Regions from separate parts of the Streptomyces sp. NPDC058664 genome, predicted to be linked through region 2. Evidence: predicted binding sites of a transcription regulator. Region 2 holds the regulator's gene; the other holds the start of a gene.
The links. The regulator HrcA, encoded in region 2, represses chaperone genes, less so after heat shock. The targets are predictions, from matches to a motif close to TTNGCACTCNGNNNNNCNGAGTGCNAA.

Region 1: a site for HrcA is predicted at 10,307-10,333, ahead of groL (chaperonin GroEL). Genes of this name have one in related genera too.

What each region holds. Positions count from the first base shown of each region.
Region 1 covers NZ_JBHXRW010000046.1:32,745-47,720, reverse strand. The annotation lists gene otsB (trehalose-phosphatase) at 1-277, shown strand, start outside; gene ACFWUY_RS30075 (immune inhibitor A domain-containing protein) at 312-2,615, opposite strand; gene ACFWUY_RS30070 (NAD(P)-dependent oxidoreductase) at 2,762-3,646, opposite strand; gene ACFWUY_RS30065 (winged helix-turn-helix transcriptional regulator) at 3,742-4,086, shown strand; gene ACFWUY_RS30060 (VOC family protein) at 4,111-4,494, opposite strand; gene ACFWUY_RS30055 (trehalose-6-phosphate synthase) at 4,563-6,002, opposite strand; gene ACFWUY_RS30050 (hypothetical protein) at 6,133-6,543, opposite strand; gene ACFWUY_RS30045 (glucosyl-3-phosphoglycerate synthase) at 6,582-7,523, opposite strand; SAM riboswitch class I at 7,684-7,879, shown strand; gene thrC (threonine synthase) at 7,897-9,183, shown strand; gene ACFWUY_RS30035 (MoaD/ThiS family protein) at 9,198-9,473, shown strand; gene ACFWUY_RS30030 (cold-shock protein) at 9,909-10,112, shown strand; gene groL (chaperonin GroEL) at 10,501-12,129, shown strand; gene ACFWUY_RS30020 (hypothetical protein) at 12,230-13,924, opposite strand; gene ACFWUY_RS30015 (hypothetical protein) at 13,914-14,976, opposite strand, start outside.
Region 2 covers NZ_JBHXRW010000013.1:123,315-138,290, forward strand. The annotation lists gene ACFWUY_RS13655 (adenosine deaminase) at 362-1,357, opposite strand; gene ACFWUY_RS13660 (ribonuclease Z) at 1,360-2,265, opposite strand; gene ACFWUY_RS13665 (histidine triad nucleotide-binding protein) at 2,269-2,628, opposite strand; gene ACFWUY_RS13670 (tetratricopeptide repeat protein) at 2,753-3,856, opposite strand; gene ACFWUY_RS13675 (AAA family ATPase) at 3,853-5,181, opposite strand; gene ACFWUY_RS13680 (hypothetical protein) at 5,246-5,623, shown strand; gene ACFWUY_RS13685 (16S rRNA (uracil(1498)-N(3))-methyltransferase) at 5,651-6,394, opposite strand; gene ACFWUY_RS13690 (nitronate monooxygenase) at 6,391-7,482, opposite strand; gene dnaJ (molecular chaperone DnaJ) at 7,639-8,778, opposite strand; gene hrcA (heat-inducible transcriptional repressor HrcA) at 8,779-9,798, opposite strand; gene ACFWUY_RS13705 (MBL fold metallo-hydrolase) at 9,942-10,670, shown strand; gene ACFWUY_RS13710 (DUF3097 domain-containing protein) at 10,681-11,484, shown strand; gene hemW (radical SAM family heme chaperone HemW) at 11,638-12,879, opposite strand; gene ACFWUY_RS13720 (AMP-dependent synthetase/ligase) at 12,940-14,817, opposite strand.

The sequences.
Region 1 (14,976 bases), on a different contig from region 2:
GCGGCCCCCGGGCATGGACAAGGGCGTGGCGCTCGCCGAGTACGTACGGGAGGTGGGGGCCGGGTCCGTGCTCTACGCGGGTGACGACCTGGGCGACCTGCCCGCCTTCGCCGCCGTCGAGAAGCTCCGCTCCGACGGCACCCCGGGCCTCCTGGTGTGCAGCGGCTCCACGGAGGTCCCGGAACTGGCCGACCGCGCGGACCTCGCGGTGCGGGGGCCGGGGGGCGTGGTCGCGTTCCTGACGGAACTGGCGAGGGCGGTACGCGAGGAGGCCTGAGGCCCCGCTCCCGTACCGCCCCTTCAGCGGTCGATCAGTGCGCGGCCGGGTTGGTCACGCTGATCGTCAGGTCGTCGCCGGCGTCGCCGGTGATCGTGACGCGGACGCCGTGGCCCGCGACCTTCACGCTGGCCTGCGGGGCCGTCGTGTCGTAGTAGGCGTTCGGGTCGGTGTCGTCGAAGACCGGGATGCCGGGGACGGAGGGGGCGCAGGCCGCCCGTGTCTCGGCGGTCTGGCTGTTGCCCTTGCCCACCAGGACCTCCTTGTGGAGGCAGGTCGCGTCCGTGGCCTCGAGGCCGAAGGTCGCGTCGAAGGGCTGGCGCCGGTTGCTGGGCGCGGTCCCGTCGGCGTACCGGAACGGGGCCGGGCGGGCGTCGACGGCCATGGCCTGACCGCCGCCCGGGTGGGCGCTGACGTTGTTGTCGTCGAAGGACCGGTCGACGTACCAGACGAGCATGCCGTTCTGGTACCGGAAGTACTCGACCCAGTCCGGCGCGGTGAGGGGCTTGCTGAACTGGTACGGGCCCTCGGCGAGGAGCGCGTCGGAGCCGACGTACTCGCGGTTCTCCAGGAGGTAGTAGCGCGGGTGGGTGGCCGTCTCGGTGCCGGTGGAGATGTTCCAGCGGCCGGTGGCGGTCCAGCCGCCGGTTCCCTGCTCGACGTCGTCGGTGGCCAGGGTCGTACCGCCCGAGCTCAGCGTGATGTCGTCGAGGAACGCGCCGGCGAAGTGCACGCCGCCGTCGGTCTGGTAGCGGAACCGGAAGAGGGACGGCTTGCCCGCGGAGTCGTAGGCGTACCGCAGGGTCGTCCACTTCCCGCCCGACGAGCCGTCGACGGCCGCGCCCGCGCGGGCCCAGTTGGCGCCGCCGTCGAGGGAGTACTCGGCGAAGAGGTAGTCGAAGTCGGCCTCGATCTCGTACCAGGCGCTCGCCCTGACGGTGACGCGCGAGGCGGCCGGCACGGAGCGGGTGAGGGACTGGTTGAGGCCGTCGGCCGAGCCGGTCCACCAGGCGTGGGTGCCGGAGGCGGGGGTGGTGTAGGTGGTGCTGCTCGCCTTGTCGGGGAGCGCGACGCGGACCGCCTGGTCCTTGCCGGTGACCTGGAGCTGCGCCGGGTTGAGGGTGTACGTGCCGGTGGCGCCGAGCGGGGCGTCGGTGTAGTCGAGCCAGCCGAGGAAGAGCTTCTCCTCGGCGCCCATGAGGCCCGGGTGGGTGCCGATGCCCGCGTTCGCGGCGGCGCCGTGGCTCAGCCAGGAGCCGGAGCTCATGAGGGTCCAGAAGGCGGTGGAGTTCTCGCCGCCGTCGGTGTCGTAGTAGTCCGGCAGGCCGAGGTCGTGGCCGAACTCGTGGCAGAAGACGCCGAGTCCGCCGTTCTCGCCCTCGGTGGTGTAGTCGCCGAGCCAGTACTTGGACTGGCCGATGCGGGCGCCGCCCGCCTTGTTCTGGGTGCCGGAGACGTCGGGTCCCGTGAGGCCGTAGTCGTCGCCGTTGACGTACCAGCGGTGCGACCAGATGGCGTCCTCGCCCTGCGCGCCGCCGCCGGCGTCCTCGCCCATGCCGGCGTGGACGGCCTGGAAGTGGTCGATGTAGCCGTCGGCCTCGTCGAAGTTCCCGTCGTGGTCCCAGTCGTTGCGGTCCCAGACGTCGAACCGGGCGAGGTACGCGTCGATCTCGGCCGGGGTCTTGCCCGCGGCGATCTGCGCGTTCCACCAGGCGTCGCCGGTGTCCTGGACGAAGGCCCACGAGCCGCCGTTGTCCTCGACGGCGTTGTCGCCGTAGAAGGAGGCGTTGTGGGGGACCTTGACCCAGTCCTCGACGGTGTTGGTGACCGAGTAGCGGCCGCCGGAGAGCTTCTCGTAGTACGTCTTCATCGACTCGCCGGGGCCGTTGAAGAGGTTCTCGTAGTACGCCTTGTCGAAGTCGGCCGTCCAGGCGTTGGAGTTGTCCACGCTCCGGTCGGGCCGGGCTATCTCGTTGTGCAGGGGGCCGGGGACGGTGCCGAGCTTGCCGGAACCTTCCGTGCCGAACTCGGAGAGGATCGTGAAGATCTTCTCCTGGCGGTCGGCGGTGGTGGTCTCGATCTCGGTGAACTTGCCGGGCGCGACCTCGACGACGCCTTCGGCGTTCGCCTTGGCCTTGCCCTTGGCGACCAGGTCGATCGCCTTCTCCCGCAGCTCGGTGCGCTGCTTGGTGAGCGGTCCCGGACGGTTGTCCGGCCGGTGCGCGGCGGCCCCGGCCGGGGTGTCCGGGGCCTCCTGCGCGGTGGCGGGGGTGGGCCCCGCGGCGAGAAGGGCGGTGAGCGCGGACCCGAGGGTCATGCCCACGACAATCTTCTTCACGTCTGTCGCGATCCTTCCGCTTGCCTTTTGGGGGAAAACGGATCGCCTGGGGGAACGATCGCCGCAGAGTCTGACACGGGACGACCCCTCAGGAGGAGATGTCGTACCGATCAACGGTCACGGATTACCGGATCGACGGTCGCGGATCACCGGCGAAGGAGGTCCACCACGCCCGTCAGGTCCTCCTCGCCGCTGCCCGCGGCGAGCCGGCGGCGCATCAGCTCGAAGTACGGCTGGATCAGCTCCGGGCTCACGCCCTGCTCCTCGGCCGTGGTCAGCAGCGTCCGCGTGCCGGCCACCTGCATCGCCAGGTTGGAGACCACGTCCGTGGTGTAGTCGCCGCTCTTCAGCTGGGCGGCGGTCTGCAGCACGGCGGGGCCTGCCATCGCCGCGATCCAGCCCGAGAGCAGCGGGCCGAACGCGGCCGGGTCGATGGCCTCCCCCCGGATCAGGGAGAAGGCGTGCGCGAGGCCCCCGAACATCCCGTACATCGCGCTCAGCAGGGCCACGTCGTGCAGCGCCGCGAAACCGGCGTCCTCACCGACGTAGCTCGTGCCGACCGGCACGGCAAGGGTCTCCCGGTGCTCCTCGAACAGCTCGCGCGAGCCGCTGTAGAAGACGTACCCGCCGGCCTCCGGGACACCGACCATCGGCGGTACGGCCATGATCCCGCCGTCCAGGTAGCGGGCGCCCCGCTCCTCGGCCCAGGCGGCGCGGGCCCGGGCCTGGGCGGGGGTCGTGGTGGTCAGGTTGACGAGGTCCTTGCCGGTCAGGTCGACGCCGTCGAGGGCGGCGCCGACGGAGGCGTCGTCGAGGAGGCAGACGACGACGAGGGTGCCGGCGGCGACGGCCGCGGCCGCGCTGTCCGCGGCCTTCGCGCCCTCGGCGGCGAGCGCCTCCGCGCGGGCCGGGGTGCGGTTCCAGACGGTGAGCGGGTGACCCGCGTCGAGCCAGGTACGGGCCAGGGCGGTGCCCATCGCACCGAGGCCGAGGAGGGTGACGGGGGACTTCACTGCGGTGTTCTGCGTCATGTCCACAAGGCTGCGGCAGGCCTCCGACCTGCTCAAGTACCCACTTCGGAGTGGGTGGTTACCCTGAGGTGAGCGAACAGGCCGGAGGGGGACGCATGGCGACGCTGAACAGGCCGGGAGCGGACGACGGACACGTCTGCGGCATCGACACCGCGATGGAGGTGATCGGCGGCAAGTGGAAGGTCCTCATCCTCTGGGCCCTCCACCAGCAGCCGCACCGCCGCTTCGGCGAGCTGCGCCGGCTGGTCCCGGGCATCACCGAGAAGGTCCTCGCCTCCCACCTCCGCGAGATGGAGGCGGACGGCATCGTGGACCGCGTCTCGTACGACGAGGTGCCACCCCGCGTCGAGTACGCCCTCACGAAGGACGGCATCCGCCTCAACGAGGCCCTCGAACCGCTGGCGGCGTGGGGGAGGGAGCAGCGGGAAGGCTCCCGCTGAGTCCGGCCTCCGGACGGGCCCGCGTCAGGTGTTCACGGCGGCTCGGTCGGAGTCGCTGCGCAGAACGCAGAATTCGTTGCCCTCGGGATCGGCGAGGACCGCCCAGCCCGAACCGTCGGGGTTCCGGTGATCGGCGACGAAGGTGGCGCCGAGGCCCAGCAGCCGGTCCACCTCCTGATCGCGCGAGGTCTCGGGGCGCAGACAGAGATGGACACGATTCTTGACCGTCTTGGCCTCGGGCACCTGGTTGAAGTACAGCACCGGTCCCTCCGCGAGCGGCACCTGGGTCTCCCGGTCGCCCGGCCCGGCGTCCGGATCCAGCGGACGGTCCGTCACACCGCTCCAGAACCGGGCCAGCTCATAGGCGTCCGCACAGTCGATCGCCACGTTCTGCACTACTGAAACCATGCGCCGCAGCCTTCCCGACTTTCGTTCCGGGCGCCACTGAGCTGCGCCCGTCACGGGTCTCACCGCGCTCAGGACTCCCGCAGCGCCTCCAGCTGGTCCAGGAACCAGCGCTGCGGGGGCAGGGCGGTGGCGGCCGCCGCGAGGCGCTTGGTGCGGTCCGCCCGTTCGGCCGGGGGCATCGACAGGGCCTTGTGGAGGGCTTCGGCGGTCTCCGACACGTCGTAGGGGTTCACGGTCAGGGCGTCCTCGCGCAGTTCCTCGTACGCGCCCGCGCCCGTCGACAGGACCAGTGCGCAGCCCGCTTCCGAGACCACCGGTATCTCTTTCGCGACCAGGTTCATGCCGTCGCGCACCGGGTTCACCAGGGCCACGTCCGCGAGGCGGTAGGCGGCCAGGGAGCGGGTGAAGTCGTCCTGGACCGAGACGATGACCGGCTGCCAGTCGGCCGTGCCGAACTCGGTGTTGATCTCGTCCGCCAGCCTCGTCACCGAGGCCGTGTACGTCCGGTACGACTCCAGGTCCTGGCGGGACGGGTACGCCGAGGCCAGGTGGACGATCCGGTCGCGCCACTCGGGGCGGGTGGTGAGCAGCTCGCGGTAGGCGAGGAGGCCGCGCAGGATGTTCTTCGACAGCTCGGTGCGGTCCACGCGGACGACGGTCTTCCGGCCGCCGACCTCCTCGCGCAGCCGCGTCAGCCGCTCGTCCACCTCGGGCCGGTGCGCGAGCGCCCGCAGCTCGTCGGCGTCGACGCCCAGCGGGTACACCTCGACCCGGGTGGTCCGCTCCGGTTCCGTCCCCCGCCGGTGCGTCACCCACCCGCGGGGGTCGCCGCCCGGGAACGAGGGGTCCGCCACCCCGGTCGCGGTGTCGAGGCCGGAGCCCCGCAGGAACTCCGTCGCCCAGTCCCAGGTGTGGAAGCCCAGCCGGTCCGCGCCGAGCATCCCCCACAGGAGTTCCTCGCGGACGTCCCCCGGCAGCATCCGCAGGTACTCGGGGGAGGCCCACGGGGTGTGGGTGAAGTGGGCGATCCGCAGGTCGGGGCGGAGGTCGCGGAGCTGCCCCGGGACCAGGGCCAGGTGGTAGTCCTGGACCAGGACCGCCGCGCCCTCGTCCGCCTCGGCGGCCAGCGCCTCCGCGAAGGCGCGGTTGTAGGCCCGGTACGACTCCCAGCGGCGCCGGAACGCCGCGTCGAACACCGGCTCGCGCGGGATGTCGTAGAGGTGGTGGTGGAGGAACCACAGCACCGAGTTCGCGATGCCGTTGTACGCGTCGGCGTACACCTCCGGGTCGATGTCCAGCATCCGTACGCCGGGCTCGCCGACCCCGCGCCGGACCGCTTCCCGGTCGCCCTCCCCGAGCGCCGCGCACACCCACACGCTCTCCTGGGAGGACACGGCGCTCAGGCCCGAGACCAGGCCGCCCCCGCCCCTGCGGGCGTCGAGCGAACCGTCCTCGCCCAGCGTGTACGAGACGGGTCCACGGTTTGATGCGACCAGCACAGTAGCCATGGGGCGAACCTAGCCCGTCCCGTAAACGCTCAAACGTACGTATACGAGACGGGGGGATCCGGCCACGCCCCGTAGCCGCAGGTCAAGCAGGTCGCGGCCCCGTAGCCGCAGGTCAAGCAGGTCACGCGGGTCACGCGGGTCGGTCGCCTCCGCCGCGCGTCGCCGCCCTCGCCACCAGGCCCGTCGCCGCGAGGGCGAGCGCCAGGGCGCCGAGCAGCCAGAGCCGCTCGGTGTTGCCGCCTGTCCCGGCCGTCGAGCCGCCGTCGCCCCGGGGACCGGGTGCCGGGGGCGCCGGGGAGGGAGTAGGGGTTCGCTTCACCGTGCGCGGGTCCGCCCGGGTGGTCTCCGGGTCGGGAACCGGTACGGAGAAGGCGAGGGCCGACGGCACGTGGGTGCCGCCGTACAGCGACCCCTCGTACCGCTCGCCGACGGGCTCGGCCACGTTTGCCGCGGCCGGTCCGGCCGTGGCGAACGCGAACGAGCCCGTCACCAGTCCGACGGCCGCGAGCACCCTTCCCAGGTGATGGTGTCTGAAGCGCATAGAAGGGAAATGTAGGCAAAACGGATCATCGTAGGGCGTTACGCCACGCGGCGGCGCGCGTACTCCGCGATCTCGGCCATCGGCGGCCGCTCCTCGGTGTCCACCGCGTACGTCCGCGGCTCGAAGCCCTTCTCGCCGCGCTCGAACTGGGTCAGCCACGGCCGGACCAGATGCCCCCGCGACAGCCGCAGCTGCGCCGTCCGGTAGATCGCCGCCGCCATCCGGCCGAGCGCCTGCCCGTCCTGGTGCCGGTGCTTGCGCACCCCCACGTCCACCTGCGCGAGGGCGTCGAGCCCCACCGTGTGCAGGGCGTCCACGAGCAGCCCCAGCTCCACTCCGTAACCGACAGGGAACGGCAGCCGTTCGAGCAGCGAGCGCCGTGCCGCGTACTCGCCGCCCAGCGGCTGCACGAGACCGGCCAGCTGCGGCCAGTGCAGATTGAGGAGGGGACGGGCCACCAGTTCCGTCACCCTGCCGCCCTGACCAGGGGTGTCTCCGAAGGGCCGGTCGTACATCGCCTTCACGAAGTCGACGTCGGGGTCCGTCAGGAGCGGGCCCACGATCCCCGTCACGAAGTCCGCGGAGAAGTCCCGCAGGTCCGCGTCCACGAAACAGACGACGTCCCCGCTCGTCACCATCAGCGACCGCCACAGGACCTCGCCCTTGCCCGGCACCGCCGGTATCCGGGGGAGTATCGCGTCCCGCGCGACCACCCGTGCCCCGGCCGCCGCCGCCACCTCCGCCGTACGGTCCGTGGAGCCCGAGTCGATCACCACCAGCTCGTCGACGAGCGGCACCGACTCGCTCATCAGCTCGCGCCGGATCACGGCGACGATGTCCCCCACCGTCGCCTCCTCGTTCAGCGCGGGCAGCACCACGCTGACGCGCGTCGAGCGCTTGGCGGCGAGGATCCGCTCCAGCGGCCGGTCCGCCACGGACCAGGACCGCCGGCCCAGCCAGCGCTCCACCTCTTCCAGCACGTGATCTCCATCTCGCGGTTCGGACGGCCGGTCCAAGCGTCCGGGCCTTCGGTTACAGTCTTGAACAACGCGGATCCCCGATGCACGTCGGGGTGCCGACCGCGTCGGAGCACAGGAACGAAGTCGGCGACCGACTTCACCGCGCTTCACAATCGAATACCGCTCATCCAGAGGGGCAGAGGGAAACGGCCCGTTGAAGCCCCGGCAACCCTCCAGTCGGTTACTCGCCCACCCGTCTCCCGGCCACCACCCCTAGTGGTGTCCTGACGGACGCAGCTTGTTTGCGCGAGGCTCCCGGCTAGGGAAGGTGCCAAATCCGTCTCATGGCGAAAAATTCGTCATGGGAAAGATGAGGAGAAAGGGCCTCGCCTCCATGGCTGTACAGACCGCCACCCCCGCCACCACCGTCGACCTCGGTCCCGCTTCCGGGCTTTCCTGTCGCGAATGCGGTGAAGTCTTCGCCCTCGGTCCGATCTTCGCCTGCGAACTCTGCTTCGGACCGCTCGAAGTCGCGTACGAGCTCCCCACCGGTGACCCCGAGGCGCTGCGCAAGCAGATCGAGGCCGGCCCCGCCAACATCTGGCGCTACGCCCCCCTGCTGCCCGTCCCCGCCGACGTCGCCGACAAGCCGAACCTGAACCCGGGCTGGACCAAGCTCGTCCAGGCCGACAACCTCGGCCGCGAGCTCGGCGTCGCCCCCGGCAAGCTCTTCGTCAAGGACGACTCCGGCAACCCGACCCACTCCTTCAAGGACCGGGTCGTGGCCCAGGCCATCGAGGCCGCCCGCGCCTTCGGCTTCACCACCCTCTCCTGCTCCTCCACCGGCAACCTGGCCGGCGCCGTCGGCGCCGCCGCCGCCCGCGCCGGCTTCCGCTCCTGCGTGTTCATCCCGCACGACCTGGAGCAGGGCAAGGTCGTCATGGCCGGTGTCTACGGCGGTGACCTCGTCGCCATCGAGGGCAACTACGACGACGTCAACCGCTTCTGCTCGGAGCTCATCGGCGACCCGCTCGGCGAGGGCTGGGGCTTCGTCAACGTCAACCTCCGCCCGTACTACGGCGAGGGCTCCAAGACGCTGGCGTACGAGATCTGCGAGCAGCTCGGCTGGGTCATCCCCGACCAGCTCGTCATCCCGATCGCCTCGGGCTCGCAGCTGACGAAGATCGACAAGGGTCTGCAGGAGCTCATCAAGCTGGGCCTCGTCGAGGACAAGCCGTACAAGATCTTCGGCGCCCAGGCCGAGGGCTGCTCCCCGGTGTCGGTGGCCTTCAAGGCCGGCCACGACGTCGTACGGCCCCAGAAGCCGAACACCATCGCCAAGTCCCTCGCGATCGGCAACCCGGCCGACGGCCCGTACGTCCTCGACATCGCCCGCCGCACCGGCGGCGCCGTGGAGGACGTGAACGACGAGCAGGTCGTGGACGCGATCAGGCTGCTCGCGCAGACCGAGGGCATCTTCGCCGAGACCGCGGGCGGTGTGACCGTCGGCGTCACGAAGAAGCTCGTCGAGGCCGGTCTGATCGACCCGAACCTCACCACCGTCGTCCTCAACACCGGCGACGGACTCAAGACCCTGGACGCGGTGGCCGACACCTCTCAGGCGACCGTCACCATCCGCCCGAGCCTGGACGCGTTCCGCGACGCCGGCCTGGCCCTCTGAAAGGTTACGAAGACATGGCCGTGAACGTCCGCATCCCCACCATCCTCCGCACCTACACGGGCGGTCGGTCCGAGGTCGAGGCCGAGGGCGCGACCCTCGCCGAGGTCATCGCGGACCTGGAGAAGAACCACAAGGGCATCGCCGCCCGCGTCCTGGACGACCAGGGCAAGCTGCGCCGCTTCGTCAACGTCTACGTGAACGACGACGACGTGCGCTTCGAGCAGGGTCTGGAGACGGCCACCCCGGCCGGCGCGGGCGTCTCGATCATCCCGGCCGTCGCCGGAGGCTGACCGTCGGGCACAGTGCCGGCGGCTGCTGAGCCTTATCAACTGCCCCATCTTTCTCGAAGATCTCGAATTGCCCCTTCCGCGCCATAAAGCGGAAGGGGCAATTCTGCATGGTTGAGCGGGGTAGAGTTGGGGAAGTCCCCTCCGCTGCCCATGCCGGACGCATATGAGAATGCGTCGCCGCGCGACAAGAAGCAGCCAAAGTGCCTGCGCGTTGTGTACCTTCTGCGCGATTTGCCGGGCCCGACTTGCCCCGTGATCCAGCGAATTCTCCCCTATTCGCCTTTCCGTGACGCCCAGAATTCTCGCTCGAATGACCTGTTGCAGAGGGCAGTTGGGCAGATACATTCAGCCGCGGTCGACGCGTTCCGGCGCAGGGTCTGACCCGGGTCCGCGAAGTGCGGTCCCGCGCAAGGGCCAGTAATAGGGGAGTTAGGCATGGCTCAGGGCACCGTCAAGTGGTTCAACGCGGAGAAGGGCTACGGCTTCATCGCGGTCGACGGTGGTGCGGATGTTTTCGTCCACTACAGCGCGATCCAGATGGATGGCTACCGCAGCCTCGAAGAGGGACAGCGAGTCGAGTTCGAGATCTCGCAGGGCCAGAAGGGTCCGCAGGCGGACATGGTCAAGCTCGCCGTCTGAGCGCGGCGCGATCGGCCACCGACGCAACGCCGTCGAGGGGCCCGCATCCCTGAGGGGACGCGGGCCCCTCGTGCGTTCCGGCGCGGTCCGGTCCGCGTTCCGGCACCGCCCGGTCCGCCTTCCGGAGCCGCTCGGTCCGCGCTCGGACGCCGCTCGATCCGCGCCCCGATCACCGTCCCGATCGTCGAGAGTCGCTTGCACTCGCATGGGTCGAGTGCTAATCATTGGCGTTAGCACTCGGAAGGTGAGAGTGCTACGAGGATCGAGCACGACGAGGTCGCCGGCCGGGTGGGGCAAGGAACCACACGGAGTTGCGGAGGCCGTCCGTCGCGGGCGTCGGCGCGGTCCTGGAGCGTTATCCACCCCATGTCCGGGAGGACCACTTCACATGGCCAAGATCATCGCGTTCGACGAGGAGGCCCGGCGCGGTCTCGAGCGCGGCATGAACCAGCTCGCTGACGCCGTCAAGGTCACCCTCGGCCCCAAGGGCCGCAACGTCGTCCTCGAGAAGAAGTGGGGCGCCCCCACGATCACCAACGATGGTGTCTCCATCGCCAAGGAGATCGAGCTCGAGGACCCGTACGAGAAGATCGGCGCCGAGCTGGTCAAGGAAGTCGCCAAGAAGACGGACGACGTCGCCGGCGACGGTACGACCACCGCCACCGTTCTCGCCCAGGCGCTCGTCCGCGAGGGCCTCCGCAACGTCGCCGCCGGTGCCAACCCGATGGCCCTCAAGCGCGGCATCGAGAAGGCCGTCGAGGCCGTCTCCGGCGCCCTCCTCGAGCAGGCGAAGGATGTCGAGACCAAGGAGCAGATCGCTTCCACGGCCTCCATCTCCGCCGCCGACACCCAGATCGGCGAGCTCATCGCCGAGGCGATGGACAAGGTCGGCAAGGAAGGCGTCATCACCGTCGAGGAGTCGCAGACCTTCGGTCTCGAGCTCGAGCTCACCGAGGGCATGCGCTTCGACAAGGGCTACATCTCGGCGTACTTCGCCACCGACATGGAGCGCATGGAGGCGTCGCTCGACGACCCGTACCTCCTGATCGTCAACTCCAAGATCTCCTCCGTGAAGGACCTGCTCCCGCTCCTGGAGAAGGTCATGCAGTCGGGCAAGCCGCTGCTGATCATCGCCGAGGACGTCGAGGGCGAGGCCCTGTCGACCCTGGTCGTCAACAAGATCCGCGGCACCTTCAAGTCCGTCGCGGTCAAGGCTCCGGGCTTCGGCGACCGCCGCAAGGCGATGCTGAACGACATCGCCATCCTCACCGGCGGCACGGTCATCTCCGAGGAGGTCGGCCTCAAGCTGGAGAACGCGGGCCTCGACCTGCTGGGCCGCGCCCGCAAGGTCGTCATCACCAAGGACGAGACCACCATCGTCGACGGTGCCGGTGACAGCGAGCAGGTCGCCGGTCGCGTGAACCAGATCCGCGCCGAGATCGAGAACAGCGACTCGGACTACGACCGCGAGAAGCTGCAGGAGCGCCTGGCGAAGCTCGCCGGCGGTGTCGCGGTCATCAAGGCCGGCGCCGCGACCGAGGTCGAGCTCAAGGAGCGCAAGCACCGCATCGAGGACGCCGTTCGCAACGCGAAGGCGGCCGTCGAGGAGGGCATCGTCGCCGGCGGTGGCGTGGCCCTGCTCCAGGCCTCCTCGGTCTTCGAGAAGCTCGAGGCCGACCTCACGGGCGACGAGGCCACGGGCGCGAACATCGTGAAGCTGGCCCTCGAGGCCCCGCTGAAGCAGATCGCGATCAACGCCGGCCTCGAGGGCGGCGTCGTGGCGGAGAAGGTCCGCAACCTGCCCGTCGGCCACGGCCTGAACGCCGCGACCAACGAGTACGTCGACCTCATCGCCGAGGGCATCATCGACCCGGCGAAGGTCACGCGCTCCGCGCTGCAGAACGCCGCGTCGATCGCCGCGCTGTTCCTCACCACCGAGGCCGTCATCGCCGACAAGCCGGAGAAGGCGTCCGCGCCGGCCGGCGGCGGCATGCCGGGCGGTGACATGGACTTCTGATCCTCCGGGATCGGTGGTTCATCGCTGAACGCGAAGAACGGAACGAGGGCGGCACCCCCACCAGGGGGTGCCGCCCTCGGGCGTTTCTCGGCAGCGGTGATCAGCGCACGTCGACGTAGTCGCCGCCGGCCGCGGCCGGGGAGCTGAAGTGCCGGTAGTCGCCGTAGTGGCGGATGCGCCAGGAGCCGTCCGCGGTGGCCTTCACCCGGAGCGAGACCTTGCCGTTCGCGGCGGCCCGGCCGGTCGCGACCTGCTTCCAGGTCGTGGTGCCCCGCGGCTGGAACTGCACGACGACCGGGGCGTTCCCGTACGCCCGCCAGGCCCCGTCCCAGTAGTGCTGGAGCCCGCCGGTGACGGTCACGTACCCGCCCTTGACGACCGGCTCGGGGCCGGCGTTCAGGGAGACGATCCGGGTGTCGTTGCGGACGAGCCGGAACGAACCGGAGCCGGACTCGGCGAACTGGTCGGTGGTCAGGTGCCGGACGCGGTACCAGCCGCCCCGGCTCGCGGCCGAGAGCGTGAAGTCGTTGTAGTAGGCGGAGTTCACGCTCGCCGTGGCGATCCGCTTCCAGCCGCCGATGACGGACTGCTCCAGCTGGATGTACTGCGTCGTCGGGAAGTAGTCCTTCTCGTACGTGGCGCGGAAGGTGCCGGAGACCGTGACCCGGCCGTCGGCGGAGAGGCCGACGGAGGTGAGGTCGGTACGGGACTCCACGGGGATGGCGAGCGCCCCGTAGACGGGGTCGTAGCTCAGGTAGCGGTCGGGGGAGTCGACCGTCCAGCCGCCCGCCTCCCTGCCCGAGGCGGCGACGAGCCGTGCGACGTACCGGCCGTCCGCACCCGTGAGGACGGTGACGGGCGTGCCGATGCCGTACCGGGGGGCGCCGAGGCGCACCCGGACCGGGTGATGGGGGACCGGAGCGTTCCCGGCCGCCGGGTCGGTCATCCGGCCGCTGATCGTGACGGTCTCGCCGTTGAGCGCCCGCCTCTTGTCGGACGCGGCCGTGACGAGCACCTTGCGCGGGATCCACTCGTGGACCTGGCGGTACTGCTCGGTTCTGCCGTGGACCTGGGCGGAGTCCCCCGTGAACGTCGCCACGAAGGTGCTCCCGTGGTCGAACTCCTCGGTGGAGATCGGATACGGGGCCCCGGCGAAGCCGCCGGAACCGTCGGTGAACACCTCCTGGGCGGGGGTCTTCACCGGGGTGATCCGCTGGACGGAGACCGTCTCGCCGGCGAGCGGCACCACGTCCCCCGAGCCGGGCTGGATGCCGACGAGCGCGCCCGCGGGGCGGGCGTTGCGGTCGGCGTAGGTGGGCTTGCCGAGGGTGAAGACGGAGAGCTCGGGGCGCAGCCGGAAGTCGAGCTGTCCGGCGTCGGTGCGGGTCTCCTTGTTGCCCAGCGAGTCGGTGGCGGTGACGTCGATGGAGTACGTGCCGAGGGCCGGGATGCCGCCGCCGTCCTCGACGAGCTTCAGCGTGGCCGAGTCGGGCAGCACGAACGTGTTCACGAGCGCCGGGTCCCAGGAGGGCGCCGGGGTGAGCGCCGGGATGTCGGCGAGGACGGTGTCGCCCTGCCGGATCCGGGCCGAGACGGCGGTGACCTTGGCCTGCGCCGCGTCGGTCCACGCGGTCACCCGGAAGGTGCCGCGCTGGGTGTCGTCGGTGACGGCCCGGCCGATGCCGACGGGCGTGTCGGCCGCCGTGGTCCCGTCGGCAAGGGCGGGCGCGGTCGTGACGGCCAGGGCGGCGGCGGTGAGGACCGCCGTCAGGGGGAGGCGGAGGTCAGCGCGCATCGATGTACTTCGCAATCGTCTCGCTGTAGTAGTAGGTGCCCGTGCTGTTGAGGTACAGGGCCCAGGAGCCGTCTCCGTAGGCGGTGGCGCGGTAGCTGAAGTTGCCGTAGCTGTTGGTGGTGACGCCCTGGTTCACCCAGTACCACTGGTTCTCGCCCCGGGGCTTGTAGACCAGGGTCAGCTTGGCGCCGGCGAGCGGCTTCCACACTCCGCCGACCATGCGCTGGACGGTGCCGGAGACGGTCATCTTCCCGTTCACCACGGGCCGGGTGGGGCTGATGGTGAAGGCGGAGAAGCGGGTGTGCAGGCGGGTCCGCTTCAGGGCCGTGGCGGTCTTGGAGACGAACTCGTTCGTCTCGGGGTGGTGGACGCGGTACAGCGCGGTCTCGAAGCCCACCCGGGCGGTCAGGTTGTACGCGCAGGAGGAGTCGGTGCCTCCGTAGCGCAGGACGCGCCAGGTGCGTCCGCCGTCGACGGAGGCCTGGAGCTGCACCGGCTGGCCGTCGCCGCAGTTGTAGCTGGTGCCGACCATGCCCTTGGCGGTGACCAGCCCGTACTCGTCGAGGGTGAGCGTGTACTGGGCGTACGAGAACTGCTGCGGGACGGCGATGTCGCTCCGGTCGTACGCGCGGCCCTCCCGGTAGTACACCGAGGGCCGCAGGGACGTGTAGACGTCGCTGGTGCTGTACTGCGCCCGCGCGGCGAAGGAGAAGGTGCCGGTCGCCGAGGAGGTGGCGCCGCCGATCACGTTCACGGCCGTCCGCTCGTAGTAGCCCGGCTCGCTGCCGGTCGCGATGACCGGGGCGGCGGCGAAGGGCTTCCAGCCTCCGGCCGTGTACCGCTCCACGTGGCCGGTGACCTGCACGTCCGATCCTGCGAGGACGCGGTACTTGTTCACGTCGGCGCTGATCCGGTAGACGAGGGCCTCGATGCCCAGGTGCGGGACGGAGGCCGGGGCGTCCGGGTCGTCGGCGGTGCCCGTGGTGACCACGGTCGCGGATCCACTGTTGACCACGCCGTTCGGCGTCACCGGCAGGGAGAAGGTGCCGTCC
Region 2 (14,976 bases):
ACGGTAAGACCTGCGCGGGTGGCCGCGCCGTGGCGTCCGCGCGGTGTGTCTGGGCCGGGACCGTCGCCAGGGCTCCGGCCACGGGCACCACCACGCCGACCACCCACCGGGGTGGAGGGTGGGCGGTGGCGGTGGTGGCGGTGGCGGTGGCCGGGGTGGTACCCCCCCCGTGCCGGGATCCGGCCGCGTGGCGGTGGGGTCCCCTGCGGGACCGGACGTGTCGGACACCGTGCTGCTCCCCCGAAACAACTGTCGTCGCCCCCGTATCGCCACACGGTCGCCCCGGGGACCCCGTACGTCGGAAACCCGTACGCCCGGGATCCCGCACGTCAGGAATCCCGTGCGTCGGGGCTCGTGCGGCCTACTCGTCGAACGCGTACGCCTCCACCTCGGCGAGGTACCGCGCCCTGCGGGGCTCGTCGTCCTCCAGGAAGGAGGCCTCGAAGGAGTTGCGGGCCAGCTCGCGGAGGTGCTCCGACGTCAGGCCGAGGGCGTCCCGTACGGCGTCGAAGTTGTCCCCCGCGTACCCCCCGAAGTACGCCGGGTCGTCGGAGTTCACCGTGACGAGCAGTCCCGCCGCCATCATCGAGCGCAGCGGGTGTCCGGTGAGGACGTCGACGGCGCGGAGCCGTACGTTCGACAGCGGGCAGAGGGTCAGCGGCACTCTCTCCCGGACGAGGCGGTCGACGAGGTCCGGGTCCTCCATGCAGCGCAGGCCGTGGTCGACGCGCTCCACGCCGAGGACGTCCAGGGCCTCGCGGATGTACGCGGCCGGGCCCTCCTCGCCCGCGTGGGCGACCTTGCGGAGACCGAGCGTCCCGGCGGCCTCGTAGACCTCGCGGAACTTGGCCGGCGGGTGGCCGACCTCGGCCGAGTCGAGGCCGACGCCGGTGATCCGGTCCAGGTAGGGCTTGGCGGCGTCCAGGGTGGCGAGCGCCGACTCCGCCGACTCGTCGCGCAGGAAGCACATGATGAGCCGGGTGGAGATCCCGTACCGCTCCTCGGAGCGTTCGAGGGAGGCGCTCAGGCCCTCGATCACGGTGCCGATCGGAACGCCGCGGGCGGTGTGCGCCTGCGGGTCGAAGAAGATCTCGGCGTGCCGGACGCCCTGGGCGGCGGCCCGCTCCAGATAGGCGTCGGTGAGCTCCGTGAAGTCCTCGGCGGTGCGCAGGACGGCCATCAGGCCGTAGTAGAGGTCGAGGAAGGACTGGAGGTCGCTGAAACGGTACGCCTCGCGCAGCTCGTCCGTGTCCGCGTACGGCAGGGTGACGCCGTTGCGTGCGGCGAGCGCGAAGGCCAGCTCGGGTTCGAGGGTGCCTTCGATGTGGAGGTGCAGTTCGGCCTTGGGTACGGGCATGTTCACGTTCGTTTCGGTACGGGGACCCTCATGAGGTCCTGGGCAATGCTCAGTTCGCCGTCGAACCCGGCCGCCCGCGCCTGCCGCTCGAACTCGGCCGGGTCGGAGTAGCGCTGCGAGAAGTGGGTCAGGACGAGATGCCGCACCCCCGCGTCCCGGGCCACCGCCGCGGCCTGTCCCGCCGTCAGGTGGCCGTGGTCGGTGGCGAGGCGGACGTCCTCGTCGAGGAAGGTCGACTCGATGACGAGCATGTCGGCGCCCGCGGCGAGGGCGTGTACGCCCGCGCAGAGCCGGGTGTCCATGACGAAGGCGAAGCGCTGCCCGCGCCGGATCTCGCTGACCTCGTCGAGCGTCACGCCGTTCAGGACGCCCTCGCGCTGGATCCGGCCCACGTCGGGGCCCTTGATGCCGTGCGCGGCCAGCCTCTCGGGGATGATGCGGCGCCCGTCGGGCTCGGTGAGCCGGTAGCCGTACGACTCGACGGGGTGCGAGAGCCGGTACGCGTCGAGGGTGTACGTGTCGGTGACGGCGAGCGGCCCGTCGGCGGCGACGGGCGACTCGGTCAGCTGCACGGTCTCGCGGTACGCGGTCGCGTACCGCAGACGCTCGAAGAAGCGCTGCCCGCTCGCCGGGTAGTGCGCGGTGACCGGGTGCGGGACCTGGTCGAGGTTGATCCGCTGGATCACCCCGGCCAGGCCGAGCGAGTGGTCGCCGTGGAAGTGCGTCACGCAGATCCGGTCGATGTCGTGCGCGGCGGCGCCGGCCCGCAGCATCTGGCGCTGGGTGCCCTCGCCGGGGTCGAAGAGGATGCCCTGCCCGTCCCAGCGCAGCAGATAGCCGTTGTGGTTGCGGTGGCGGGTCGGGACCTGGCTGGCGGTCCCGAGGACGACCAGTTCGCGTACGGACACGGCTTATCCGGGGGGCCAGTTGAGGCCGCGGCCGCCCAGTACGTGCGCGTGGGCGTGCCACACGGTCTGGCCGGCACCCGCGCCGGTGTTGAAGACGATCCGGTAGCCGCTGTCGTCGACCTTCTCCTGCGCGGCGATCTCTCCGGCCTCGCGCAGCACGTCGGCGGCGACGGTCGGCGCGGCGGCGGCGAGCGACGCCGCGTCCGGGTGGTGGAGGCGCGGGATCACGAGGACGTGGGTCGGCGCCTGCGGGTTGATGTCGCGGAACGCGACGGTCGTCTCCGTCTCGCGCACGATCTCCGCCGGGACCTCACCCGCCACGATCTTGCAGAACAGGCAGTCGCTCTGCGGCTCTCCGGCCATGGCCCGGGCCTCCTCGCCTCGTCGGTCGCTTCACGCGCATGGTATCCGCCGCCTCCGGCATCCCCGCGCCACAGGCCGCTCCTCGGCCGGGCGGGTCCTCCCCTGCCGCTCCCGGCGGCGTCGCTCAGTCCTTGGGGGCGCGCCGGTTCAGGGCCGAGCGGCTCACCCAGTACGTGATGATCACGGCCCAGAACAGCGGGGTCCCGAGTCCGCCGACCACGCCCGCGTCGAACGACCACAGGGCCATCGTCACCACCGAGTGGAGGCCGAGCAGCCCCACGGCCGTGGCCATCGCGATCACGGGCCGGCAGGAGCGCGCCACGAGGAACAGGGGGCGGCGCAGCCGGGGCGGCACCCGGCGGCCCATCCACAGCACCCAGCCGCCCCAGGCGCCGAGGAGGACGGCCGCGCCGATCAGGAAGGGGACGACCGCCTCCGTGCCGGTGGCTCCGGTACGGACCGGGGCGGAGCCGAGCGCGGCGGCGACGAAGCCGAGCAGGGCCACCCAGCGGGCCCCGGCGGCGGTGTTCCAGGCCATGGCCTCCAGGTTGTAACGGGCCTTGCGGTCCTGGAGGTCGAGCGCGGCGGAGGCGACGAAGCCCTCGGCGGCCTGCGTCCAGGCCCCGCGCCGGAACCAGCGGCGCCGCAGCCTCAGCAGCGACAGGTTGTTGTGGGCCTCGCTGCTCTGCGGGTTGAGCCGCAGCGTCGTCTCGTACGCCCGCTGCGCGGTGGCGTGATCGCCCCGGCGCTGGGCGGTGAGCCCCACCAGGAAGTGGGCCGCGTCCTCCTCGGGGGCGAGACCGACGGCGGCCCGCGCCGCCTCGTACGCCTCGACGGTACGCGCGGGCGTGCGCGCGTGCTCCCCGAACTGGGCGAGGGCGGTGCCGAGGGCGTAGTGGGTGCCCCAGTACTGCGGGGCGAGCCGGACGGCGTACCGGGCGGAGGTCTCGGCGTCCTGGAAGCGGCGCAGGCCCAGCAGGATCTGGACGCGCATCAGCCAGGCCATGAGCAGCTCGGGTTCGGCGGCGAGCGCCCGGTCCACGGCGTCCAGGGCGGCCGGGTGGTCCTCGGCGCGGTGGTGGCAGCGGGCGAGCAGGACGAGCGCCTCGGCGTCCTCCGGTTCGGTCGCCAGGTGCTGGGCGACGAGCTCGCCGGCCTGCGCGTACCGCCCGGTGTCGTACAGGGCCTCGGCGCGCAGGAGGGCGGTCGGGGTGGCCGGGGTGGTCACAGCTTGCGCTTCCGCTTGAGGTGGGCGAGGAGGTCGTCGTACAGGCCGCCCTCGTTGGCGAACATGGCGACGTTCCGGGCGGCGGCGAACCACGGCTCCGTGGACGGCTTGATCTGCTTGGCCGCGCCGAGCAGGTCCTTGGTGGTGATGAGGCGCACGGAGCCGCTGCGGGCGGAGTCGAGGAGCGCGGCCTCGGCGGCGCTCTCGCAGACGTGGGCGAGGTCGGCGCCGGAGAAGTCCTCGGTGGCCTTGACGAGCTTGCCGAGGTCGACGGCCTCGATGGGGCGCTCGCGCAGGTGGTAGCGGAGGATCGACTCGCGGGCGGTGGCGTCCGGCGGGAGCACGAGCAAGGTGCGGTCGAGGCGGCCGGGGCGGCGGAGCGCGATGTCCACGTCCCAGGGCACGTTGGTGGCGGCGAGGACGAAGACGCCCTCGTTGCCGGCGCCGCTCGCGATGCCGTCGAGCTCGGTGAGGAGCTGGTTGACGACGTTGCGCAGGCCGCTGTGGTGCGTGCGGGAGCGCTTGGCCCCGAGGGCGTCGAGCTCGTCGAGGAAGACGACGCAGGGGGCCTGGCGGCGGGCGGTCTCGAAGATGTCGTGGATGTTCTTCTCGGAGGCGCCGATCCACATGTCGAGGACGTCGGAGAGCGAGACGGTGAGGAAGTTCGCGCCGAGTTCGCCGGCGACGGCGCGCGCGATGAAGGTCTTGCCGCAGCCGGGCGGGCCGTAGAGGAGCAGTCCGCCGCGGAGCGACTTGCCGTACAGGCGGCGCAGTTCGGGGTTGCGCATGGGCGCGAGGAACGCGGCTTCGAGCCGGTCCTTGACCTCCTCCATGCCGCCGACGTCGGCGAGGCGTACGGCACCGGGGGCGTCGACGTCCCAGGCGGCGGCGTCCCCGGCGGCACCCTCGCCGTCGGCGGCCTGCGGGTCCTCCAGGAAACGGGGGCCGACGAGGTCACGCACCTGCTGCTCGGCGGCGTCCCAGTCGAAGCCGCGCGCGTCGCCCGCGGACGGCTCGGGTGTCACCGGCGTCTCGGGTGTCACCGGCTTTACCGACTGCTCGGCGTGCACGGGGGGCGTCGTGGGCTGCTCGGTCGCCGGGGTGGACGCGGTTGCCAGGGGCACGCCCATCGCCCGCATCATCAGCGCCCGCGCGTCCGCGTCCCCCGGCGCGTGCTGGAGGGCGACGGCCGCCTCCGTGACGGCCTCGTCGTTCCGTCCCTCGGAGAGGAGGAGTTCGGCGAAGTGAAGACGCAGGGGTACGTCACCGGGGGCGGCGGCCACGGCGGCGCGCAGACTGCGGATCAGAGGGGACTCGTCGGCCATGCGGCCACTTTATGGAGCCGCCGGGGGCCGCCGTCCACCGGGTTCGGTCCGTACACTGCGCCGCATGAGGCGGGAACGCGCACCGCGCAGGATGACGGTGGACGACACGGTGTGGCTCTGGAACGTCCGGCACCGGCACCCCGACTGCCGCACGGTGCTCTCCCTGCGCCGCACGGAACTCCCCCACGCGCAGCTCCGGCTGGTCTTCCGGACCGCCCCGGGCCGCATCGTGTCCGGCTATCCCTTCGGGCAGGGCGACGTGGCCTCGGCCGACGGCCCCGTTCTCAACCTGAACGAGCCGGGCGTCGTACGCCGCTTCCTCGGCGAAGCGGGGAACCGCGGCCTCCTCCCCACCACCCACGGCGTCCGGGAGGAGAACGCCTGGCCCCTCTACGACACCCTGACGGGGACGGAGGCACCGGACACCGCGAACCCGGCCTGATCGGCGGGCCACCCTCTAGCTCCGGCCCTAGCTCCAGCGCCCCGTACGCGCCAGGACCAGCGCCGTCGCCGCCGTGCCCGCCGTCGAGGTGCGCAGCACGCTGCGGCCCAGCCGGTACGGCTTCGCCCCCGCCTCCTCGAACGCGGCGAGTTCCTGCGGCGAGACACCGCCCTCGGGGCCGACGATCAGCACGATCGAGCCCTTCTCCGGGAGTTCGGCGGTGGCGAGCGCCCCGCTCGGATGGTCTCGGTCCTCGTGCAGGACGGCCGCGAAGTCGGCGTCCGCGAGAAGCGCGGCGACCTGCTTCGTCGTCATCAGGTCGGAGACCTCGGGGAACCGGGTGCGGCGCGACTGCTTGCCGGCCTCGCGCGCGGTGGACCGCCACTTGGCGAGCGCCTTGAGGCCCCGGTCGCCCTTCCACTGGGTGATGCAGCGGGAGGCCGCCCACGGCACGACGGCGTCCACCCCGGTCTCCGTCATGGTCTCCACGGCGAGCTCGCCCCGGTCGCCCTTGGGCAGCGCCTGGACGACGGTGATCCGGGGCTCCTCCTCGGGGTCCTCGTGGTCGCCCGACACCTGGACGGTCAGCCGGTCCTTGCCCTCGGCGGTGAGCACCACGCAGTCCGCCCAGCGGCCCCGGCCGTCGGTGAGGACGACGTCCTCACCGCCCTGGAGCCGCTTCACGGAGACGGCGTGCCGCCCCTCGGTTCCTTCGAGGACGAAGGTGCCGGTGCCGGGGACGGCGTCGACGACGAAGACGGGTGCGGTCATGAGGCGCTCCTGTGGGCGGGCCCGGAAAGGTCGGAGAGGGCGGTGTCGAGTTCGGCGGCCAGCACCTCGACCAGCCGGCCTGCGGGGAGCTCGCGGGCGAGCCGGTGGCCCTGGCCGGCCCACAGCGCCATGCCCTGGGCGTCGCCCGCGGTGGCGGCGGCCTTGCGGATCGGGGCGGTGAGGTGGTGGATCTCGGGGTACGCGGCGGGGGCGTACGGCCCGTGCTCGCGCATGAAGCGGTTGACGAGGCCGCGGGCCGGGCGGCCGGAGAAGGCCCGGGTGAAGGCGGTCCGGGTGAAGAGCGGGTCGGTCAGGGCCCGCTTGTGCAGCGGGTGGGCGCCCGACTCGGGGCAGCAGAGGAAGGCGGTGCCGAGCTGGGCGGCGTCGGCCCCCGCGGCGAGGACGGCGGCGATCTGCGCGCCGCGCATGATCCCGCCGGCGGCGACGATCGGGAGGGCGACGCTCTCGCGGACCTGGGTGAGGAGGGCGAGCAGCCCGGTGCCCGGGACGCCGTCGTCGGCGGGGTCGTCGCGGTACGTGCCCTGGTGTCCGCCGGCCTCGACGCCCTGGACGCAGACGGCGTCGGCGCCGGCCCGCTGGGCGGCGAGGGCCTCGTCGGCGGAGGTGACGGTGACGATCGTGAACGTACCGACGCGGGCGAAGGCGGCGAGGACCTCGGGCGCGGGGCAGCCGAAGGTGAAGGAGACGACGCGGACCGGGTCCTCCAGGAGGATGGCCAGTTTGGCGTCGTAGGCGTCGTCACGGCAGTCCTCGGTCTCGCCGAGCGGGGTGTCGTACCAGGTGGCCTCGCCGGCGAGCTGGTGGCGGTAGACCTCGACGGCGGCCGGGTCGGCGGGCCGCCCGCTCTGCGGCAGGAAGAGGTTGACGCCGAAGGGGCGTGCGGTCATACCGCGCACCTGCTTGATCTCCTGGTACAGGCCGCCGGCCGTCTTGTACCCGCCGGCCAGGAAGCCGAGCGCCCCGGCCTCGCAGACGGCTCCGGCCAGCTCGGGACAGGAGGCGCCACCCGCCATGGGGGCCTGCACGATCGGATGCCGAGAGAGATCGTTCAGTGCGGTGGTGGACATATGGGCATCGTGCCATGCCCCTGCTTCGGGGCCGAATCCGTACGTCAGGTCATGGAAGGGACGGTTCCGGAGGGCGGCGGTCGCCGGCTCCGAAAGGCGGAGGGGCGGCACCCGCACACGCGGATGCCGCCCCTCCCCCACCGAATTCCGGGCCGGTCAGGTCCGCCCGTTGAACGCGTCCTTCAGCCGCGAGAACAGCCCCTGCTGCCCCGGCTGGAACTGGCCGGTGGGCCGTTCCTCGCCGCGCAGCTTGGCCAGTTCCCGCAGGAGCCGTTCCTGCTCCGCGTCGAGCTTGCCCGGGGTCTGCACCTCGACGTGGGTGATCAGGTCGCCCCGGCCGTTGCCCCGCAGGTGGGTGACGCCACGGCCGTGCAGCGGGATCGACTGGCCGGACTGGGTGCCCGGGCGGATGTCGATCTCCTCGAGACCGTCGAGTGTCTGCAGCTGCACCTTGGTGCCGAGCGCGGCCGCCGTCATCGGGATGGTGACCGTGCAGTGCAGGTCGTCGCCGCGCCGCTGGAACGTGTCGTGCGGGGTCTCGTGGATCTCGACGTACAGGTCGCCGGCGGGCCCGCCGCCGGGGCCGACCTCGCCCTCGCCCGCGAGCTGGATCCGGGTGCCGTTGTCGACACCGGCCGGGATCTTGACGGTGAGCGTGCGACGGGACCGGACCCGGCCGTCGCCCGCGCACTCGGGGCACGGGGTCGGGACGACGGTGCCGAAGCCCTGGCACTGCGGGCAGGGGCGGGAGGTCATGACCTGGCCGAGGAAGGACCGGGTGACCTGGGAGACCTCGCCGCGGCCGCGGCACATGTCACAGGTCTGCGCGGAGGTGCCGGGAGCGGCGCCCTCGCCCGAGCAGGTCGTGCAGACGACGGCCGTGTCGACCTGGATGTCCTTGGTGGTGCCGAAGGCCGCCTCGTTGAGGTCGATCTCCAGACGGATCATGGCGTCCTGGCCGCGGCGGGTCCGCGAGCGCGGGCCGCGCTGCGAGGCCGTGCCGAAGAAGGCGTCCATGATGTCGGAGAAGTTGCCGAAGCCACCGGCTCCGAAGCCGCCCGCGCCGCCTCCGCCGGAGGCCGACAGCGGGTCGCCGCCCAGGTCGTAGACCTGCTTCTTCTGCGGGTCCGAGAGGACCTCGTAGGCGGCGTTGATCTCCTTGAAGCGTTCCTGCGTCTTCGGATCGGGATTGACGTCCGGGTGCAGCTCGCGGGCGAGCCTCCGGAAAGCCTTCTTGATCTCGTCCTGGGACGCGTCGCGGCGCACGCCGAGTACGGCGTAGTAGTCCGTGGCCACTTACGACTCCGCCAGGATCTGTCCGACGTAACGTGCCACTGCGCGTACCGCTCCCATCGTTCCGGGGTAGTCCATGCGGGTCGGTCCGACCACGCCGAGTTTGGCGACTGCCTCGCCGCCCGAACCGTAGCCGACCGAGACGACGGACGTGGAGCTCAGCCCCTCGTGGGCGTTCTCGTGCCCGATGCGTACGGTCATGCCCGATTCCTTGGCCTCGCCCAGCAGCTTGAGGAGCACGACCTGCTCCTCCAGAGCTTCGAGGACGGGCCTGATCATCAGGGGGAAGTCGTGTCCGAAGCGGGTGAGATTGGCGGTGCCGCCGATCATCAGCCGCTCCTCGTGCTCCTCGACCAGGGATTCGAGGAGGGTCGCGAGCACGGTCGAGACCGTGGCGCGGTCCTCGGGCTCCTCGAAGGACTCGGGGAGGTCCTGCACCAGCTGCGGCACGTCGGCGAACCTGCGGCCGACGACCCGGCTGTTGAGCCGGGCCCGCAGATCGGCGAGCGAGGTCTCGCCGAAGGGCCCGGGGCAGTCGATGAGGCGCTGCTCGACGCGGCCGGTGTCCGTGATGAGCACCAGCATCAGGCGGGCGGGTGCCAGCGAGAGCAGCTCCACGTGCCGGACGGTCGAACGGGTCAGCGAGGGGTACTGGACGACGGCGACCTGACGGGTCAGCTGCGCGAGCAGCCGGACCGTGCGGCCGACGACGTCGTCGAGGTCGACCGCGCCGTCGAGGAAGTTGTGGATGGCCCGGCGCTCGGGCGTCGACAGCGGCTTGACGCCGGCGAGCCGGTCGACGAAGAGCCGGTAGCCCTTGTCGGTCGGGATGCGGCCGGCGCTGGTGTGGGGCTGGGCGATGAAGCCCTCTTCCTCCAGGACGGCCATGTCGTTGCGCACGGTGGCGGGCGAGACGCCGAGCTTGTGGCGTTCGGTGAGCGCCTTGGAGCCGACGGGCTCCTCCGTCCCGACGTAGTCCTGGACGATGGCGCGCAGAACCTCGAGTCTGCGTTCGCTGAGCATCGTGCGCACCTCCAGCTGTCGTCGTTCCGGTTGCTCCGGTTTTGGCACTCACCCTGTCCGAGTGCCAGCGATCCCCCGCCAGTGTACGGCGGCGGGCGACGCTCCTGGCAAGGAGGCGGCGCCCCACCGGTTAGCGTCGCCCCATGGACGTGGATTGGGAAGCGTACGGATGGGAGCGGCTCTCGGACGGGGTGGGCCGGCGACGGCTGCCCCACTGGGACGCCACGGTGGGACTGGTACTGGGCGAACGGGCGGCGCTGCTGTACGACACGGGCTCGTCGCTCGCCGAGGGCACCGAGCTGCGGACACAGGTGGCGGAGCTCACGGGCGGCCGGAGAGTGACGCACATCGCACTCAGCCATCCCCATTTCGACCACGTGCTGGGCACGGCGGCCTTCGCGGGCGCGGAGGTCTTCGGCGCGGTCGGCTCGGACGAGCTGCTCGGCCGGGCGCGGGACCGGGAGGAGCTGCGCGAGGACGCGGTACGGCAGGGCCTCGACGGGACGGCGGCCGCGGAGGCCGTGGACGTCCTGGTGGCCCCGCGGCACGTGGTCTCCGGCGAGTGGACGCTCGACCTGGGCGGCCGGCAGGTCCTCCTGGCGAACGTCGGGCCCGGTCACACGCGCCACGACCTGGTGCTCCTGGTGCCGGGAGAGCGGGAGGTGGTCTTCTGCGGCGACCTGGTGGAGGAGTCGGGCGAGCCGCAGGCGGGCCCGGACGCGATCCCCTCGCGCTGGCCGGACGCCCTGGACCGGCTGCTGCGGCTCGGCGGCGAGGAGGCGGTGTACGTGCCGGGGCACGGGGCGGTGGTGGACGCCGCGTTCGTGCGGGCACAGCGCGATGAACTGGCACACCGCTTCCACGTCGCCTAACGTCACCGAAATGCGCAGCTACGACCCGGACCTGACGCCCTCTTGGAAGAGGCCGAAGCCCGTCCCGGAGATCCCGGCCGACCGTGACCTCGTCGTCGAGGAGGTCACGACGGGCTTCTGCGGGGCGGTGATCCGCTGCGAGGCGGGCACGGTGACCCTGGAGGACCGCTTCGGCAAACACCGGGTCTTCCCGATGGAACCGCGCGGCTTCCTCCTGGAGGGCCGGGTGGTGACCCTGGTGCGACCGGTCTCCGCTCCCGCCCGCCCCACCCGTACGGCCTCGGGCTCGGTCGCCGTGCCGGGCGCACGCGCGCGCGTGGCACGGGCGGGCCGGATCTACGTGGAGGGCCGCCACGACGCCGAACTCGTGGAGCGGGTCTGGGGCGACGACCTGCGCATCGAGGGCGTGGTCGTGGAGTACCTGGAGGGCATCGACGACCTGCCGTCGATCGTCGCTGAGTTCGGCCCGGCGCCGGACGCCCGTCTGGGGGTCCTGGTGGACCACCTGGTGCCGGGTTCGAAGGAGTCGAGGATCGCCGCCCGGGTGACCTCCCCGGACGTGCTGGTCGTGGGACACCCGTACATCGACGTCTGGGAGGCGGTGAAGCCGTCGTCCCTCGGCATCCCGGCATGGCCGGCGATCCCGCGCGGCCAGGACTGGAAGACGGGCGTGTGCCGCGCCCTGGGCTGGCCTCACGACAACACGGGCGCGGCCTGGCAGCACATCCTGTCGAGGGTCACCTCGTACAAGGACCTGGAACCGGCCCTCCTGGGCCGAGTGGAAGAACTGATCGACTTCGTGACGGCGCCGTAAGCGCCCCCACCCTGTTGTGGCAGCTCGTCCCGATGGGCCCGTTGTGGGCAATCGTCCCGCAGGGCGTGGGGGTCCCCCCGGACGGAGTCTGGGGGAGGGTGGGCACGACGGGACGGTGCCCTGTCGGGCGCCTCCGCTCCCCGCGCCCGAACCTCAGTCCACCAGATCCCGCACCACCGCGTCGGCGAGCAGCCGCCCCCGCAGGGTCAGGACCGCGCGCCCGGCCTCGTACGGCTCAGGCGCGAGAAGCCCGTCCGCCAGCGCCCGCGCGGCAGCCGCGAGCCCCTGCGGCCGCAGCAGCGACAGCTCGACACCCTCCCGAAGCCGCAGTTCGAGCAGCACCCGCTCCACCCGCCGGTCCTCCTCGGAGAGCAGCTCCCGCCCGGCGCCGGGCGACTTGCCACCGGCGAGGGCCGCGGCGTACGCGCCGGGGTGCTTCACGTTCCACCACCGCACCCCGCCCACGTGGCTGTGGGCCCCCGGCCCCGCGCCCCACCAGTCCGCGCCGCGCCAGTACAGCTCGTTGTGGAGGCAGCGCCCGGCCTCCGAGGTGGCCCAGTTGGACACCTCGTACCACTCGAATCCGGCCTCGGCGAGAACGGAGTCCGCGATCAGGTACCGGTCGGCGTGCACGTCGTCGTCGGTCATCGGCACCTCGCCGCGCCGGATGCGGCGGGCGAGCTGCGTGCCCTCCTCGACGATCAGGGCGTACGCGCTGACGTGGTCGGGACCGGCGCCGATCGCCGCGTCGAGCGAGGCCCGCCAGTCGTCGTCGGTCTCCCCGGGCGTCCCGTAGATCAGGTCCAGGTTCACGTGGTCGAAGCCGGCGGCCCGCGCCTCCGCGACGCACGCCTCGGGCCGCCCCGGCGTGTGCGTGCGGTCGAGGATCTTCAGGACGTGCTGCTTGGCGCTCTGCATGCCGAAGGAGATCCGGTTGAAGCCGCCGGCCCGCAGCTCCTCCAGATACGCGGGGGTCACGGACTCCGGATTCGCCTCGGTGGTCACCTCGGCGTCGTCCGCGAGCCCGAACTCGTCCCTGACGGCTCCCAGCATCCGTACGAGGTCACCGGCGGCGAGCAGCGTGGGCGTACCACCGCCGACGAAGACGGTCCGCACCGGCCTGGGGTCGTCCCCGAGCACCTTGCGGGCGAGCCGGATCTCCTCGGTGACCTGCTCGGCGTAGTTGTCCCGGGAGGCCAGGACGCCGCCGGTGCCGCGCAGCTCGCTCGCCGTGTAGGTGTTGAAGTCGCAGTAGCCGCAGCGCGTGGCGCAGTACGGCACGTGCAGGTAGAACCCGAGGGGTCGCTCCCCTGCCCCTTCCAGGGCGTGCGGGGGCAGCGCCCCGTCGTCGGGAACGGTCTCACCATCGGGCAGTACGGAAGGCATGAGCCCCATTGTCCCGTACTGCCCGGGGTGAACGTCCGGCCTGTGGACAACCTCTCCACAGGGGCGAGGTCAGGACTCCCTGGACCCCGCGTACATCTCCTCGATGAGGTCCTTGTACTCGCGCTCCACCACCGGCCGCTTCAGCTTCAGCGACGGGGTCAGCTCGCCGTGCTCGATGTCGAGGTCGCGGGGCAGCAGGCGGAACTTCTTGATCGTCTGCCAGCGCTGGAGGCCCTCGTTGAGGCGGTCGACGTAGCCCTGGATCATCGTCACGGTCTGCGGGGCCGCGACGATCTCGGCGTACGACTTGCCCGCGAGGCCGTGCTCGGCGGCCCAGCCGAGGAGGGAGGGCTCGTCGAGGGCGATCAGCGCGGTGCAGAAGTTCCGGTCGGCGCCGTGGACGAGGATGTTGGAGACGAACGGGCAGACGGCCTTGAACTGGCCCTCGACCTCGGCCGGCGCGATGTACTTGCCGCCGGACGTCTTGATCAGGTCCTTCTTGCGGTCGGTGATCCGCAGGTAGCCGTCGGCGGACAGCTCGCCGATGTCACCGGTGTGGAACCAGCCGTCGGACTCCAGGACCTCGGCCGTCTTCTCGGGCAGGCCGTGGTAGCCCTCCATGATGCCGGGGCCGCGCAGCAGGATCTCGCCGTCGTCGGCGATCCGGACCTCGGTGCCGGGGAGCGGCTTGCCGACGGTGCCGGTGCGGTAGGCCTCGCCCGGGTTGACGAAGGAGGCGGCGGAGGACTCGGTGAGTCCGTACCCCTCCAGGATGTGGATGCCCGCGCCGGCGAAGAAGTAGCCGATCTCGGGGGCGAGCGCGGCGGATCCGGAGATGCACGCGCGCAGGTTGCCGCCGAAGGCGTCACGGATCTTGGCGTAGACGAGGGCGTCGGCGACCTTGTGCTTGGCGGTGAGGCCGAAGGGCGCGGAGGCGGTACCGGTGCGGCGGAAGTTGTCCTGGGTCGCCTTGGCGTACGCGCGGGATACGCCGGCCGCCCACTGGAAGATCTTGTACTTGGCTCCGCCGGCGGCGCGGGCCTTGGCCGCGACGCCGTTGTAGACCTTCTCGAAGATGCGGGGGACGGCGGCCATGTAGGTCGGCTGGACCACCGGCAGGTTCTCGATGATCTTGTCGACGCGGCCGTCGACGGCGGTGACGTGCCCGACCTCGATCTGTCCCGAGGTGAGGACCTTGCCGAAGACGTGTGCGAGCGGCAGCCACAGGTACTGGACGTCGTCCTGGGTGACGAGACCCGTGGCGGCGATGGCCTTCGCCATGTACGACCAGTTGTCGTGCGGGAGGCGGACGCCCTTGGGGCGGCCCGTGGTGCCCGAGGTGTAGATGAGGGTCGCGAGCTGGGTGGGGGTGATCGCCGCGACCCGCTCCTTGACGGCCTCGGGGTGCTTCTCCAGGTACGCCTTGCCGCGCGCCTCGAGCTCGGCGAGGGAGAGGACGAACTCACCGTCGCTCTCCACGCCCGTGGCGTCGATGACGACCACGTGGTGGAGGTTCGGCAGGTCGGCGCGGCGCTCCACGGCCTTGGCGAGCTGGACCGCGTCCTCGGCGATGAGGACCTTCGACTCGGAGTCGGAGAGGATGAACGCCGACTCCTCGGCGTTGGTCTGCGGGTAGACCGTGGTGGTCGCGGCGCCCGCGCACATGACGCCGAGGTCGGCGAGGATCCACTCGACTCGGGTGGCGGAGGCGAGGGCGACCCGTTCCTCGGACTGGACGCCGAGGTCGACGAGGCCGGCGGCGATCGCGTAGACCCGTTCGGCGGCCTGGCCCCAGCTGAGCGACTTCCAGTCGTCCGGACCGGCGCCGGAGGCGGCGGGCACCGGATAGCGGTAGGCCTCCGCGTCCGGAGTCCGCTCGACGCGCTCAAGGAAGAGGGTCGCCACGGAGGGCGGCCGGTTCTCGATCTGGGTCTGTGTGTCGCTCACGACGTCCTCCGGGCGGCGGCGGTGCCTGCTGGTGGTTCGTAACTAACTGGCGAGTAACCTTCGAGCCGGGATCAGACTAAAGCGCGGAGGACCGGCGCGTAAGGGCCTGCAGGACGTCGTTTCACGTCGCTTCAATAACGAACGAACCCGCGTACCGAT